DNA from 2 places in the Paraburkholderia nemoris genome. Region 2 is predicted to be linked to the other one. Evidence: predicted binding sites of a transcription regulator. Region 2 holds the regulator's gene; the other holds the start of a gene.

Region 1 (8,215 bases), on a different contig from region 2:
CAACCTTGTGCCGCTGCTCGCGCTGCTGCTGGCACGCGAAGGTGTGCCGGTGCTGGTGCATGGCGTGACGGAAGATCCGGGCCGCGTGACGAGCGCTGAAATCTTCACACATCTGCAGATTCCGCACGCGCGATCGCACGCCGACATCGAAGACGGTCTCGCCGAGCGCCGTCTCGCGTTCGCACGGATCGAAGTACTCGCGCCGAAGCTCGCGCATCTTCTCTCGCTGCGGCGGCGGATGGGCGTGCGCAATTCAACGCACACACTCGTGAAAATTCTGCAACCGTTCGCGCCCGCCGGGCTGCGGCTCGTGAACTACACGCATCCGCCGTATCGCGACAGTCTCACGCAACTGTTCAACACGCACCCGGCCGCCGCGGAGGGCGGCGCCCTGCTCGCGCGCGGCACCGAAGGCGAAGCGGTGGCCGACACGCGCCGCCAGGTGCAAGTGGATTGGCTGCACGACGGCATCTGCGAAACGCGCGTGCCGCACGAGCGCTCGTCGCCCGACGCGCCTGAAGTCGACTTGCCCGAAGCGCGCGACGCCTCGACCACAGCCGCCTGGATCGACGCCGTGTTGCGCGGCGAAGCGCCTGTCCCGAGCGCGATCGAACGGCAAGTGGAGCTGATCGTCGACGTCGCGAAAATTCCCGTTTGACGTGCGCGGCGTAAGTGCAACGCGGCGCTTGCGGCATTGCACTCACGCGCCAGGATGGCGGCCGCGGGTTGACACGCCGCTGCGAGCCGTCATACATTAGACCCATGCGTTCCCTTCCGAACACCCTCCGAATTACCTCCGGCCGCCTAGCGCGGCCCCTATCGCTACGTCTAGCGTAAGTCAGACGTAGCGCCGCGCGTTGGCAGCCTGAATCACCCAGATTAGTTGCCCAAAGCGCGGTCCTCAAAGCAGTTCCGCAGTTACTGTCTCACCCCCGACCGTAGTTCTTCACAACCTGTAGTCGTTTGCGTTCGTCCGTTTACCCTTCGGACGAAGCGCGAGGGTCAATTTCATGTTGCGCAATCCCGCTGAAAAATACCGCCCCTTTCCCGCAGTGCGCCTCACCGGGCGCAAATGGCCGAGCCGCACGATCAACCAGGCGCCGATCTGGATGAGCACCGATCTGCGCGACGGCAATCAGGCGCTCATCGAGCCGATGAATGCCGCGCAAAAGCTCGAATTCTTCGAGATGCTGGTGGCGATCGGCTTCAAGGAAATCGAAGTCGGTTTCCCGTCGGCCTCGCAAACCGACTTCGATTTCGTGCGCAAGCTGATCGAAGAAAAGCGCATTCCCGACGACGTGACGATCGAAGTGTTCGTGCCCTCGCGCGCTGAACTGATTGCGCGCACGTTCGAATCGCTGGAGGGCGCGCCGCGCGCCATCGTGCACCTGTACAACGCGATCTGCCCGTCATTTCGCAAGATCGTCTTCAACCAGTCGAAGGTGCAGATCAAGGCACTGGCGGTGGAAGGCACGCGCCTCATCAAGGAACATGCGCAGGCGCGGCCCGAGACGCACTGGACGTTCCAGTATTCGCCCGAGACCTTCAACACGACCGAACTCCCCTACGCGCGCGAAGTATGCGACGCAGTCGCGCAGACCTGGCGGCCCACGCGCGACCACAAGATGATCATCAACCTGCCCGCAAGCGTCGAAGCCGCAACACCGAACGTGTTCGCCGATCAGATCGAATGGATGGACCGCAATCTCAGCTATCGCGACAGCATCGTGCTGTCGGTGCATCCGCATAACGATCGCGGCACCGCCGTGGCCGCTACGGAACTGGCGCTGCTGGCGGGCGCGGATCGCGTCGAAGGATGTCTGTTCGGCAATGGCGAGCGCACCGGCAACATGGACCTCGTTACGCTCGCGATGAACCTTCACGCGCAGGGCGTCGATCCGGGCCTCGACTTTTCAGACATTGATGCGGTGCGGCGCGTGGTCGAGCGATGCAATCAGATTCCGGTGCATCCGCGGCATCCGTATGCGAGTGAAGCTGCAAAGCGGCCGGTGTGGAGCGATGAGGATCTGCAGCGCGTAGCTGCCTGAGTGACTTGAGACGGGGCGGAGCCGCCCTCCCCGTTTGGACCGCATTAGCGGCGGCGCAACTGGATCAAAACCCGCCTGGTCGACCCACCACGAGGCGGCAAATTCAGCATGAGCGGTGCAACCCGCATGCTCGTGCCGTTCGAGCGCTCACAAGGCGCTCACCAACTGCGACTAGCGAAACGGAGTGGGCTCACAAGGCTCACTCGATCGCGCAACGCGTCGCCTGCCAGGCGATCAGACGCCATTGCCCATCTTCCTGTGTGTGAATCGCCGTGTACGCGATCGGAAACAGCAGCGCGCCGTTGTTCGCTTCCATTTCGATCAGCGCGCGCCCGGTGACGACGCAGGTCTCGCGCCCCACCAGCAGCACTTCTTGCGACTGCACTTCGATCTGCCGATAGCGGCGGCGCCCGGCGGTAATACCGTCGATGAACTGTCGCTTCGTTTCACGCTTGCCGTTCGTATGGACATAGCTCACGTTCTCCGCGAGCAGCGTATCGAGCGACTGTCCGTCGCCGTCGACCATCGCACGGAAGCGCTCACGCTCGAGCCCGCGAATCGCTTCGATTGTCTTTGCCGCCATTGCTCAGCCCCTTGCACCGGTAAGCCGAACGTGGCCACGGTCGTCAGAAGTTATATTGCAAATATAGCTGGTGGAAATTTATACCAGGATTCGGCTCTTTGATACCGCCATTGGAAATATGCTGGAAGCGGTAGCCCGCCTGGTACTGCTGGTGACTGCCGAATTGCAGGCCGACTCCCGCCATGGAGGCGAACTGGAACGCGGTCGCGAGCGTGAGGTCAGTGGAGATTCTCGGACTCGTCAGAAGGCGGATACCGGCACCCGCTTCGATGTAAGGGCGAATCGCACCCGCTCCGTCGATGAAGCGAATGATCGGCGTCACACCGATCTCGCCGATGTTCTCGTGCACATTTCCTTCGTCGGTATGCCACCAGGCCACGTGCGCTTCGCCGATCAGCGAAAAGTGCCAATCACCGATCTGCCACCACGTCAGATTCGGATCCCAGACCAGGCCGAGATCGAGTTTTTTAATGTGGTGATCTCCGAGGCCACCGGCTATCTGCACGCCGAACTGGTCGGCTGCCGCCAGTCCCGAAGCGCCAAACAGGATGACCGCCAGGATGGCCGCTGAAGCGCCTTTTAGAACCAGACCACGCAACGAATTTTTTTTGTTCTTCATCGCACACCCGAGCTAGCCGAACGTTGGTCAACGGAACAATGTCCCGTTTATTCTAAAGACAATGTACATCCGGTGGATCGTATGAAGAAAGTGAAATTTTCGCAATTAGTCACTTCTATTTTAGAAAATATCGGTCACTTATAAGAATGAAGGCGTTTTGTCAGGTAAATCCTGCGGCCCGCACACATCTGCCCGTAAAGGTATACCATGACTATCAAAACCAAAATTTCAATAGGAATTTGCGGAACTTGGATGTCCCTACGGCCTCTAAGTATTAGCACTCGATAAATCAGAGTGCTAACATCCAACGCTGGAGTCGTTTTAACTGAATACGCTTTTGTCTGATTCCAAAGGAGTTTCCTACGTGAGCCATGCAATGACCCTTCCGAGTACTTTGAGCCCGTCGTCGGCTAAGGCCGCTTCGGCAGGTGCGCTGGCGCTCTCGCATTCCTCGCTGCTGCCCGGTCAACTGGGCAATATCGACGCCTACATCCAGGCCGTAAATCGGATTCCGATGCTGACGCCGGCGGAAGAACGCCAGTTCGCCACCGAATTTCGCGAGCAGGACAACCTTGGGTCCGCGCGCCGTCTCGTCCTGTCGCACCTGCGGCTGGTCGTATCGATCGCGCGCAATTACCTGGGTTATGGGCTGCCGCATGCCGACCTGATCCAGGAAGGCAATATCGGCCTGATGAAGGCCGTGAAGCGCTTTGACCCCGAGCAAAACGTACGCCTCGTGTCGTACGCCATGCACTGGATCAAGGCTGAGATCCACGAATACATTCTGCGCAACTGGCGGATGGTGAAGGTCGCCACCACCAAGGCGCAGCGCAAGCTGTTCTTCAACCTGCGCAGCCACAAGCAGGGTCTGGGTGCATTCACGCCGGACGAGATCGAAGGTCTCGCCAAAGAGCTGAACGTCAAGCGTGAAGAAGTGGCCGAGATGGAAACGCGCTTGTCCGGCGGCGATATCGCGCTGGAAGGCCAGGTCGAAGACGGCGAAGAGTCGTACGCGCCGATCGCCTACCTCGCCGACTCGCATAGCGAGCCGACTGCCGTGCTGGCTTCGCGCCAACGCGACAAGCTGCAAAGCGACGGTATCGCGAGCGCGCTTGACGCGCTGGACGCCCGCAGCCGCCGCATCATCGAGGCACGCTGGCTGAAGGTGGAAGACGACGGTTCGGGTGGCTCGACGCTGCACGAACTGGCCGACGAGTTCGGCGTGTCGGCCGAACGCATTCGCCAGATCGAGGCGAGCGCAATGAAGAAAATGCGCGGCGCGTTGACTGAATATGCGTAACACTTAAAGCTCGCGTCGTGCCGGCTCGTCCGGCGCGCACTGTTTCGCTGCAAAGCCCTGCCCTCGCAAGAAGGCAGGGCTTTTTTGTGCCCACTCGCCGATACGTGCTCTCAATCGCAAAGCAAACGCGCTCGCACTCGCACTCGCTCACTCAAGAACATGCCAGCCAAACACGTGTTTCTTGACGTATCACAACCCTCATAGCAATACTGTCCGCACGGTGCGACGTTCGCGACCCAATGCCGCAGTGCCGAACTTACGCGCGCAAGGTCATTGCTCCTAGAATCGGGATGAACTCGCCAGGTCCCTGAAACGGCCTGGATCCAGCCGGTTAAACCGGTGTGAAGTTGCCTTCTACCGATCATGACCATAGCCCTGAATCGCAATAGCAACCCTCGCTCGAGCCTGCGCAAGCGGCTCGCTGCCTGGGCGCGCGGTCCGACGCTGGCGCGGGATATCGCCATCGTCCTTGCCATCAAATTCGCACTGCTGATGGCGCTCAAGTACGCATTTTTCAATCATCCGCAGGCGGAGCATATGTCGCTGCCGCCTGAACAAGTCGCGCAGGCGCTGCTGTCCGTGCCTGCCTCGCATCCGTCCCAAGGTGGTCAACATGCCCGTTAGCGAAGTCGTAGAACTGTCGCGCCTCCAGTTCGCCATCACGGCGCTTTATCACTTTCTGTTCGTGCCGCTCACGCTCGGTCTGTCCTGGCTGCTCGTCATCATGGAGTCCGTCTATGTGATGACCGGCAAGCAGATCTACAAGGACATGACCCAGTTCTGGGGCAAGCTGTTCGGCATCAACTTTGCGATGGGCGTCACCACCGGTCTCACGCTGGAGTTCCAGTTCGGCACCAACTGGTCGTACTACTCGCACTATGTCGGCGACATCTTCGGCGTGCCGCTGGCCGTTGAAGGGTTGATGGCGTTCTTCCTCGAGTCGACATTCGTCGGTTTGTTCTTCTTCGGCTGGAACCGGCTCTCGAAAGTGCAGCACGTGAGCGTCACATTCCTCGTTGCGCTCGGTTCGAACCTGTCGGCGCTGTGGATTCTGGTGGCCAACGGCTGGATGAACAATCCGGTCGGCGCCACCTTCAACTACCAGACCATGCGCATGGAGCTCGACAGCATCTTCTCGGTGCTGTTCAATCCGGTCGCGCAGGTGAAGTTCGTGCACACCGTGTCGGCCGGTTACGTCACCGCTTCGATGTTCGTGCTCGGTGTGTCGTCGTGGTATCTGCTGAAGCGCCGCGACACCGAGTTCGCCTTGCGCTCGTTCGCTATCGCCGCCGGCTTCGGTTTGGCCTCGACACTGTGCGTGATCGTGCTCGGCGACGAATCCGGTTACCGCACTGGCGAAGTTCAGCAGGTCAAGCTGGCCGCCATCGAATCCGAATGGGAAACGGCCCCCGCACCTGCACCGTTCACGATCATCGGCATTCCGAATCAGAAGGAAGAACGCACCGACTATGCGATCCGGATTCCATATGCGCTCGGCCTCATCGCCACGCGCTCAATCGACGAACCGGTGGTCGGCCTGAAAGACCTGATGGCGCAGAACGAAGTGCGCATCAAAAACGGCATGCTCGCCTACGCCGCACTGCAAAAGCTGAAGCAAGGCGATGTCACGGACGAAGCCAAAGCCGCTTTCGACGCACACAAGAAAGACCTCGGCTACGGCCTGATGCTCAAGCAGTTCACTCCGAACGTCACCGATGCCACGCCGGATCAGATCGTGCAGGCCGCCAAGAAGACGATTCCGCCTGTGGCGCCCGTGTTCTTCTCGTTCCGCCTGATGGTCGGCCTCGGCATTCTGTTTCTTGCGACCTTCGTGCTGGCGTTCTGGTTTTGCGCTCAGCGCTCCCTGCTCCTGGAGAAACGCCGCTGGTTCCTGCGCTGGGCTGTGTGGGCAATTCCGTTGCCGTGGCTCGCCGCTGAATTCGGCTGGATCGTTGCTGAAGTGGGCCGTCAACCGTGGACCATTGCCGGCATTCTGCCGACCGCATTGTCCGCATCGAGTCTGACACCGGGCGATCTGTACCTGAGCATTGCCGGCTTCGTCGTGTTCTACACGGTGCTGTTCATCATCGAAATCATGCTGATGTTCAAGTACGCGCGGCTCGGGCCTTCGTCGCTGCACACGGGGCGCTATCACCACGAACAACAACAGCCGCTGAATCAGTCGCTGCCGACCAACACGGCCGCATGATTCGCCGCCACTCTGTTCCAAGGGAAAGATCATCATGGATTACGCAACCCTCAAACTGATCTGGTGGGTGTTGATCGGCGTGCTGCTGATCGGCTTCGCGCTCACCGACGGCTTCGACATGGGCGCGGCGATTCTGCTGCCGTTCATCGCCAAAACCGATGCCGAGCGACGCATCGTCGTCAACACGGTCGGCGCAACGTGGGAAGGCAACCAGGTGTGGCTCATCACAGCGGGTGGCGCGATGTTCGCCGCGTGGCCGCTGGTGTACGCCGCGTCGTTCTCCGGCTTCTACTTCGCGATGCTGCTCGTGCTGTTCTCGCTGTTTTTTCGGCCGGTCGGCTTCGACTACCGCAGCAAGCGTGAAGACCCGCGCTGGCGCAGCGCATGGGATTGGGCGTTGTTTGTCGGCGGCTTCGTGCCGGCGTTGGTGTTCGGCGTGGCCTTCGGCAACCTGCTGCAAGGCGTGCCGTTCTCGTTCGACACCGATCTGCGCGTTACGTATCACGGCAGTTTCTTCGCGCTGCTCAACCCGTTCGCCGTACTGTGCGGACTCGTCAGCGTGTCGATGCTGGCCGCGCACGGCGCAGCCTTCGTGAAGATGAAGGCGGACGACGTCGTTGCCGAGCGTGCATCGCTCGCGCTGCGGATCGCTTCGCTCGCGGCCGTGGTGCTGTTCCTGCTTGCCGGCGCACTGATTGCTACGATGATCGGCGGCTATCAGATCGTCGACGCCGCGCCGCTCGATACGGTGGCCAACCCGCTGCTGAAGAACGTGATCGGAGCGCCCGGTTTGTGGCTCACCAACTACGCAAACTATCCGTGGATGGTGATCGCGCCCGTGGCCGGCCTCGTGGGTGGCGTGCTTGCCTTGTTGCTGGCGCGCTCGCGTTTTGAAAAGAGCGCCTTCCTGTCGACCTCGCTGATGATCATCGGCGTGATCCTGACGGCGGGCTTCTCGATGTTCCCGTTCATCATGCCCTCTTCGCTCGACGGCCGCAGCAGTCTGACCGTCTGGGATTCGACCTCGAGCCGCATGACGCTGCAGATCATGCTGATCGCCGTGATCATTTTCCTGCCGATCGTCCTGATCTACACGAGCTGGGTGTATCGCGTGATGCGAGGCAAGATGACCGCCGCGGCGCTCGAAGAAAATCACCATTCAATGTATTGATCAGGAATACGGATAACAGGAGTTTGTGATGTGGTATTTCAGTTGGATTCTCGGCATTGGCGTAGCGTTGGCATTCGGCGTTATCAACGTGATGTGGCTGGAAACGCGCCGGCCTTTGGAAGCGGGTAAGCAGAAAGCACGTTGATGGATCCGTTGCCGGTCGCGCGCCGTTAGGCTCAAGCCGGTAAACGTAAAAGCGGCACCTTGAATCAAGGTGCCGCTTTTTTATTGCTGCTTTTTATGCTGCTTCATCGGAACAGAAGCGTAACAACGGAGCGGCGCAGG
Region 2 (8,215 bases):
TCTTCGTGCGACGGGTATTCGTTCCAGTGCAGCTTCTTGCGCAACGTGGCGAAATGGCTGTAGCCGACCGGGTGCAGCATCGGCACCGTATGGCGCGAGCGGCGCACTTCGATCGTGTCGCCCAATTCCAGCGAAGTGAACGACTGCATGTCGAAATTGACGTTCACTTCGCGGCCCGAGACGATCTGGATGCTCACCTTCGAGTCGTCCGGCAGCACGATTGGCCGGTTCGACAACGCATGCGGCGCGATCGGCACCAGTACGATCCCTTGCAATTGCGGATGCAGGATCGGCCCCTGCGAGGATAGCGCGTAGGCCGTCGAACCCGTTGGCGTGGCGACGATCAGGCCGTCCGAGCGCTGGTTGTACATGAAGCGCCCGTCCACCGAGACATGCAGTTCCGCCATCCCCGAGAAACCGCTGCGGTTGACCACCACGTCGTTGAAGGCAAGTGCGTGATAGATCGGGGTGCCGTCGCGCATGATGCGCGCCTCGAGCAGCATGCGCTCTTCGCGCTCGAAGTTCCCGGAGAGCATTTGCGGCACGATCTCGCGCATGTCGGAGATCGGAATGTCGGTAATGAAGCCCAGGCGGCCGTGGTTGATGCCGATCAGCGGCGTGCGGTAGGGCGCAAGCTGGCGGCCAATGCCTAGCATCGTGCCGTCGCCGCCTAGCACCACGGCAACGTCGGCGCGCGCGCCGATCTCGGCCGGACGCAGCGCCGGATAGTCGGTGACGCCGATTTCGGCGGCGGTGTCGGCTTCAAATACGACCTCGAAGCCGCGCTTCGCGATGCACGAGGCGAGCGCGGTCAGCGGCTCGCCGATGCCCGGCGTATTGTTGCGCCCGACGAGCGCGACGGTCTTGAACTGGCTGGTCACTTGCATGCCGGCATTACACCATAGGTAGGGCCTGAAAAGAACCGCAGACAGACCCGGTGACGGGCCTGCGCAAACGGGCTGCCAGCGCATTGGAGGATTATCGTTAGAATGGTGAAACATTGATGACAGGCGCTGCCCCGCCAACAGGTGGCGCGATAGTCAGGGGTTGGCGCCGTTAGCGCTCGCTGTGGCCGCGTCATTGAGCTAAAATTTTCCGTCATGCTAGATCCCCGCGCACAAACCCTCCTCAAAACGCTGATCGAGCGCTATATCGCCGAAGGTCAGCCGGTCGGCTCGCGCACGTTGTCACGCTATTCCGGCCTCGAACTGAGCCCGGCCACGATCCGCAACGTGATGTCCGATCTCGAGGACCTGGGGCTCGTCATCAGTCCGCATACGTCGGCCGGCCGGATCCCGACGCCACGCGGCTACCGGCTGTTCGTCGACACCATGCTGACGGTGGAATCCGCCGCTGACGAAGAAGCGGTGATGCGTATCGTCAAGACTACGCTGCAGGCGGGCGAACCGCAGAAAGTCGTCGCCGCAGCGGCCAGCGTGCTGTCCAATCTGTCGCAGTTCGCCGGTGTGGTGCTTACGCCGCGCCGCAGCCACGTGTTCAAGCAGATCGAATTCATGCGCCTGTCGGACAAGCGCATCCTGCTGATCATCGTGACGCCCGAGGGTGACGTACAGAACCGCATCATGGCAACCCAGCGCGACTTTTCGCCGTCGCAGCTGGTGGAAGCCTCCAATTACATCAACGCGCACTTCGCGGGCCTCTCGTTCGACGACGTGCGCCGCCGCCTGCGCGAAGAAATCGACGAATTGCGTGGCGACATGACCACGCTGATGCATGCCGCGGTCACGGCCAGCACGGATGAGTCCGACACCGGCGAGACCGTGCTGATTTCCGGCGAGCGCAACCTGCTTGAAGTCGCCGACCTGTCGTCGGATATGGCGCGCTTGCGCAAGCTGTTCGATGTGTTCGACCAAAAGACCAGCCTCCTTCAATTGCTCGACGTGTCGAGTCACGCCGCGGGCGTGCAGATCTTCATTGGCGGCGAGTCGAATCTCGTGCCGATCGAGGAAATGAGCGTCGTCACCGCGCCTTATGAGGTGAACGGCAAGATTGTCGGCACGCTCGGCGTGATCGGGCCGACCCGCATGGCTTACAACCGCGTGATCCCAATCGTGGACATCACCGCGCGGCTGCTTTCCCTGACGCTCAGCCAGCAGTAACCTGCGGCCACCGTTGGCCGCGGCACATCTCATGCTGCAAATGATGCGCGACGGCGCGCGTCTTGCCAATTGGCCGAATGGCCAGGGGTCCCTGGCGGACCTTGCAATGGACCGCGCCGCTATAATGAATTCCACCTGAACGACTCTCCGCCCCAAGCGGTTATCCCTGCTGCCTATGCGCTTCGACCTCGAGCGGCCATCACAGAACGCCACGTCACACCGTGTCGCCGTGTTGCTGATCAATCTCGGCACGCCCGACGCGCCGACGCCGCGTGCGGTCCGGCGCTATCTTGCGCAGTTCCTGTCCGATCCGCGTGTGGTCGAAATTCCGGCGCTGCTGTGGCAGGTGATCCTGCGCGTGTTGATTTTGCCGTTCCGGAGCCCCGCGTCAGCGAAGAAGTACGCGGCCGTGTGGATGCCGGAAGGTTCGCCGCTGCGTGTCTTTACGGAGAAGCAGGTGGAGGGTTTGCGCCATCTGCTGCAATTGAACGACTACACGGTGCTGGTCGACTACGCGATGCGCTATGGCACGCCCGGCATTCCGGCCATGCTGAACCAGCTCAAGCTGGCCGGCGCCGAGCGCGTGTTGCTGATGCCCATGTATCCGCAATACTCCTCGTCGACCACGGCCACGGCTTTCGACGACGCCTTTTCGGCCTTGAAGCGCATGCGCAATCAGCCGGAAATCCGTACGGTGCGCCAGTACGCCGATCATCCGGCGTATATCGCCGCGCTCGCCGCTCAGGTGCACCACTACTGGCACCAGCACGGCCGGCCGGATTTCGCGGCAGGCGACAAGCTGGTGCTGAGTTTTCACGGCGTGCCCAAGCGCACGATGGATCTCGGTGATCCGTACCACGAGCAATGCCAGCAGACCGGCGCATTGTTGACGCAGGCATTGGGCTTGACGCAGGTGGAATGCCGCGTCACGTTTCAGTCGCGCTTCGGCAAGGCTGAGTGGCTGCAGCCGTACACCGCACCCACGCTGAAGGAATTGGGCTCGGCGGGCGTGCGGCGTGCCGACGTGTTCTGTCCGGGTTTTACCGCCGACTGCCTTGAAACGATCGAAGAAATCGGCATGGAGGTGCGCGACGAGTTCCTGCAGGCGGGCGGTAAGGAATTTCATCGGATTCCCTGCCTGAACGCCTCGCAGCCGTGGATTGCCGCGCTTGGCGAGATCGTCGCGCAGAATCTGCAGGGCTGGCCCGTGCAAGCAGTGCCGGTGCCGCACACGACTGGGGCTTAAGCAGGCTCATGAACTACAGGATTTCAACCGAACCGGGCGCGAAGCTGCGCATCGACAAATGGCTTTGGGCGGCGCGCTTCTTCAAGACACGCTCGCTCGCGGCGGATGCCGTCGAAAAAGCGCACGTGCGCATCGGCGGCGCGAGCGTCAAACCGGCCAAGGAGGTGCGCGTAGGCGACCTGGTCGAGATCGAAATCGAGCGGATTGTCTGGCAGGTGGAAGTGCTGGGCGTATGCGACGTGCGCGGCCCGGCCAGCGTCGCGCAGACGCTTTATGCGGAAACGGAAGAGAGCAAGGTGAAGCGGCAGGTCGAGCAGGAGCGGCGCAAGACATACCGCGAACCGGCCGCCGCTTTGCATGGCAGGCCGACCAAGCGCGACCGGCGCACTATCGACAAACTTTCAGGTGGGGATTGAACAATTGTTCCATCGTCGCGTGCACACCGCCGTATTCGGTGGTGTGATCGTTGACGGCCCCGGACATGCAGATGGTCGTGGTGCCCGCGATCAGTACCAATGCGACCACCGATATTGCAAAGGTCAGTTTCACGGTACTCCCCTTGGGAAGATTCAGATGGAAACAGGCGAATCAGGTGGAATTGAAAATTATCGGTAAGGCTTACGTTAGATTAGGGTTAACGTGTCTTTTCCGACGCTTTAATGGAGCATAGGCCACTTGTTGAGCGCACTCAATCTCAATCTGATTGCGACGCAATAATGGTTGTAACCGGGCATTTCTGCCGCACGTCCGCGGTGTGAAAAGTTCCGGGAGAGGCGCTTGAATTGGGTCTTTCCGGCCCCATCTGCCGTTTCGATACGCGTTAACGTAGTAAGTTGTCTGTCGCAATTTTGCAACGCACAAATTGCGGCGGTTTTCGACGCGTTGCCGCCACCGATAGCTTTAACTTTTAAACGACTTTCAGCGACATGGAAAACACGCAAGAGAACCCGACGAGCCAGAATCCCACGCCCGCCGACGAAACCGCGCGCCAGGCCGCCGAGGCTGCGGCGCCCCAGCAGGACGCGGCTGCAAACGCAGCGCCTGAAGCGCCGGCAACCGGCGCGGAAGCCGCATTGGCCGAAGCAGAAGCCAAGCTTGCCGAGATGCAGGAAAGCTTCCTGCGGGCAAAGGCGGAGACTGAGAACGTGCGCCGCCGCGCCCAGGAAGATGTCGCCAAGGCCCACAAGTTCGCGATCGAAAGCTTCGCTGAGCATTTGCTGCCGGTGGTCGACAGTCTCGAGGCGGCGGTTGCCCACTCGTCCGACGACCTGCAGAAGGTCCGCGAAGGCGTCGAACTCACGTTGCGCCAGCTCTCCGGCGCGCTGGAAAAGGGCCGCGTCGTCGCCCTGAACCCGGTTGGTGAGAAGTTCGACCCGCACCGCCATCAGGCTATTTCGATGGTGCCGGCCGACCAGGAACCGAACACCGTCGTTGCTGTGCTGCAAAAAGGCTTCGTGATCGCCGACCGCGTGCTGCGTCCGGCCCTTGTGACTGTCGCGGCGCCGAAGTAAGCAGCCCACGCTGCGGCACGGGCCGCAGCAGAAGCCGTTTATCAGCCGGGCCGCCTGACAGGCGCCGTTATGGCCAACATTCCCGTCGACGCCACTGCGGTCATGCTCTGCAGCGTGCCCACATGGCTCTTCTTTTGCCGAGGCCAGCGGCTCGGCCGGGCAACCGGCCAGCACGGCCTTGGGCAGTTCGAGGCGACGGTCGCGGTCGCGCGGGAAACGATCCGTGCGGCCAATGTGGTCGGCAGCGCGGCAAATGGTGAAAAAAGCGGCAAAAGTTCGACCGATTGAAAAAAATTAAAGACCGCATCGCAAAAGAGGTCTTGAAAACGATGCGGACGCACTTATGTTGAGTGCAGGTAGGAATTCAGAGCGGATCGCCGTACCGCCAGATGGGCAAAAACGGCGATTCCCGCAGCGATCAAAGTCAGGAGATTAGTAAAAATGGGCAAAATCATCGGTATCGACCTCGGCACGACCAACTCGTGCGTGGCGATCATGGAAGGCAATTCGGTCAAGGTGATCGAGAACTCGGAAGGCGCGCGCACCACGCCGTCGATCATCGCTTACATGGAAGACGGCGAGATTCTCGTCGGCGCGCCTGCGAAGCGTCAGTCGGTCACGAACCCGAAGAACACGCTGTACGCGGTCAAGCGCCTGATCGGTCGCCGCTTCGAAGAAAAGGAAGTGCAGAAAGACATCGCTCTGATGCCTTACAAGATCATGAAAGCCGATAACGGCGATGCATGGATCGAAGTGCGCGACCAGAAGCTCGCACCGCCGCAAATCTCGGCGGAAACGCTGCGCAAGATGAAGAAGACCGCTGAAGATTACCTCGGCGAGCCGGTCACCGAAGCCGTGATTACGGTTCCCGCGTACTTCAACGACAGCCAGCGTCAGGCTACCAAAGACGCAGGCCGCATCGCCGGTCTGGAAGTGAAGCGGATCATCAACGAACCGACCGCAGCCGCTCTGGCATTCGGTCTGGACAAGGCCGAAAAGGGCGACCGCAAGATCGCGGTGTATGACTTGGGCGGCGGCACGTTCGACGTGTCGATCATCGAAATCGCCGACGTTGACGGCGAAATGCAGTTCGAAGTGCTGTCCACGAACGGCGACACGTTCCTCGGCGGTGAAGACTTCGACCAACGCATCATCGATTACATCATCGGCGAGTTCAAGAAGGAACAGGGCGTCGACCTGTCGAAAGACGTGCTCGCGCTGCAACGCCTGAAGGAATCGGCTGAAAAGGCGAAGATCGAACTGTCGTCGAGCCAGCAAACCGAAATCAACCTGCCGTACATCACGGCCGACGCGTCGGGTCCGAAGCACTTGAACCTGAAGATCACGCGCGCCAAGCTGGAAGCGCTGGTTGAAGAACTGATCGAACGCACGATCGAACCTTGCCGCATGGCCATCAAGGACGCGGGCGTGAAGGTCGGCGAAATCGACGACGTGATTCTGGTCGGCGGTATGACCCGCATGCCGAAGGTGCAGGAAAAGGTTAAGGAATTCTTCGGCAAGGATCCGCGCCGTGACGTGAACCCGGACGAAGCCGTGGCCGTTGGCGCCGCGATTCAAGGCCAGGTTCTGTCGGGCGACCGCACGGACGTTCTGCTGCTCGACGTGACCCCGTTGTCGCTCGGCATCGAAACGCTCGGTGGCGTGATGACGAAGATGATCAACAAGAACACCACGATCCCGACCAAGCACGCACAGGTCTACTCGACGGCTGATGACAATCAGGGCGCCGTGACGATCAAGGTGTTCCAGGGCGAGCGCGAAATGGCAGCGGGCAACAAGCTGCTGGGCGAGTTCAACCTTGAAGGCATTCCGCCGGCACCGCGCGGCACGCCGCAGATCGAAGTGAGCTTCGACATCGACGCGAACGGCATTCTGCACGTCGGCGCGAAAGACAAGGCAACCGGCAAGGAAAACCGCATCACGATCAAGGCGAACTCGGGTCTGTCCGAAGCCGAAATCGAGAAGATGGTGAAGGACGCCGAAGCGAACGCGGAAGAAGATCACAAGCTGCGTGAGCTGGCCGATGCCCGCAACCAGGGCGACGCGCTGGTCCACAGCACGAAGAAGGCGCTCACCGAATACGGCGACAAGCTGGAAGCTGCTGAGAAGGAAGCGATCGAAACCGCGCTGAAGGACCTCGAAGAAACGCTGAAGAGCGGTTCGAGCGACAAGGCCGCGATCGAAGCCAAGATCGAAGTGGTGGCCACCGCCTCGCAGAAGATGGGCGAAAAGATGTACGCCGACATGCAGGCTGCGCAAGGTGCCGAAGCTGCGGCAGCGGGCGCAGCAGGTGCGGGCGCATCGGCCGGTGGCGCGAGCCACCAGCAGCAGGACGACGTGGTCGACGCCGAGTTCAAGGAAGTGAAGAAAGACTAAAGCCGGGTCGCAATCTGACCGTAAAGCCGCACACAGCGATGTGTGCGGCCTGGCTGCAAAACGGTTTGCTCCCGTCCGGGTGCATGAACCTGCAAAGCGGTTATCGCGCCTGGTGAGCCTTTTTGGGCTCTCCGGGCACATTTGTTTTATGGAGGGCGTTGTTTGAGCCGCGTAAAAACGGCGTGAACAGCGGCCGGACGAGTCGCAAGACTCCAGCATTCAAGAGGAGCCACCGCGTCGCATTGCGCGAGTGGCGTTGAACCGATATGGCGAAACGGGATTACTACGAGGTTCTGGGCGTCGCAAAGAACGCGAGCGACGACGAAATCAAGAAGGCTTATCGCAAGCTTGCGATGAAGCACCACCCCGACCGCAATCCCGGCAACAAGGATGCGGAAGAGCATTTCAAAGAGGTGAAGGAAGCCTATGAAATGCTATCGGACTCGCAAAAGCGTGCAGCGTACGACCAGTACGGCCACGCAGGCGTCGACCCCAACATGGGCGGAGCCGGTGCGCAGGGCTTCGGCGGTTTTGCCGATGCATTCGGCGATATTTTTGGCGACATCTTCGGCCAGGCGGCCGGTGGTGCCGCACGCGGCGGTGGCGGCCGCGCAGGCCCGCAGGTGTACCGCGGCGCCGATCTGCGCTACAGCATGGAAATCACGCTGGAACAGGCGGCGCACGGCTACGACACGCAGATTCGCGTGCCGAGCTGGGTGTCGTGCGAAATTTGTCACGGCTCGGGCGCGAAGCCCGGCACGAAGCCGGAAACCTGCCCGACCTGTAGCGGTTCGGGTTCGGTGCGGATGTCGCAGGGCTTTTTCAGCATCCAGCAGACCTGCCCGAAGTGCCACGGCACCGGCACCTATATCCCTGAGCCGTGCGGCCATTGCCACGGCGCGGGCAAGGTGAAGGAAACCAAGACGCTGGAAGTGAAGATC

Evidence for each region. Region 2 encodes HrcA, which represses chaperone genes, less so after heat shock. Its sites were predicted from a motif close to TTAGCACTCNNNNNNNNNGAGTGCTAA; they were not measured.
Region 1: the regulator HrcA is predicted to act here: its motif matches at 3,525-3,551, upstream of rpoH (RNA polymerase sigma factor RpoH).

The regions. Positions count from the first base shown of each region.
Region 1 covers NZ_CAJNBO010000016.1:134,325-142,539, forward strand. The annotation lists gene ybiB (DNA-binding protein YbiB) at 1-658, shown strand, start outside; partial or broken gene KHO33_RS24515 (2-isopropylmalate synthase) at 1,011-1,994, shown strand; gene KHO33_RS24520 (nuclear transport factor 2 family protein) at 2,248-2,631, opposite strand; gene KHO33_RS24525 (acyloxyacyl hydrolase) at 2,675-3,250, opposite strand; gene rpoH (RNA polymerase sigma factor RpoH) at 3,615-4,550, shown strand; gene cydP (cytochrome oxidase putative small subunit CydP) at 4,914-5,174, shown strand; gene KHO33_RS24540 (cytochrome ubiquinol oxidase subunit I) at 5,164-6,759, shown strand; gene cydB (cytochrome d ubiquinol oxidase subunit II) at 6,794-7,930, shown strand; gene cydX (cytochrome bd-I oxidase subunit CydX) at 7,959-8,075, shown strand.
Region 2 covers NZ_CAJNBO010000025.1:81,645-89,859, reverse strand. The annotation lists gene KHO33_RS31285 (NAD kinase) at 1-887, opposite strand, end outside; gene hrcA (heat-inducible transcriptional repressor HrcA) at 1,101-2,120, shown strand; gene hemH (ferrochelatase) at 2,296-3,366, shown strand; gene KHO33_RS31270 (RNA-binding S4 domain-containing protein) at 3,375-3,782, shown strand; gene KHO33_RS31265 (hypothetical protein) at 3,754-3,915, opposite strand; gene grpE (nucleotide exchange factor GrpE) at 4,293-4,877, shown strand; gene KHO33_RS31255 (hypothetical protein) at 4,947-5,165, shown strand; gene dnaK (molecular chaperone DnaK) at 5,319-7,274, shown strand; gene dnaJ (molecular chaperone DnaJ) at 7,541-8,215, shown strand, end outside.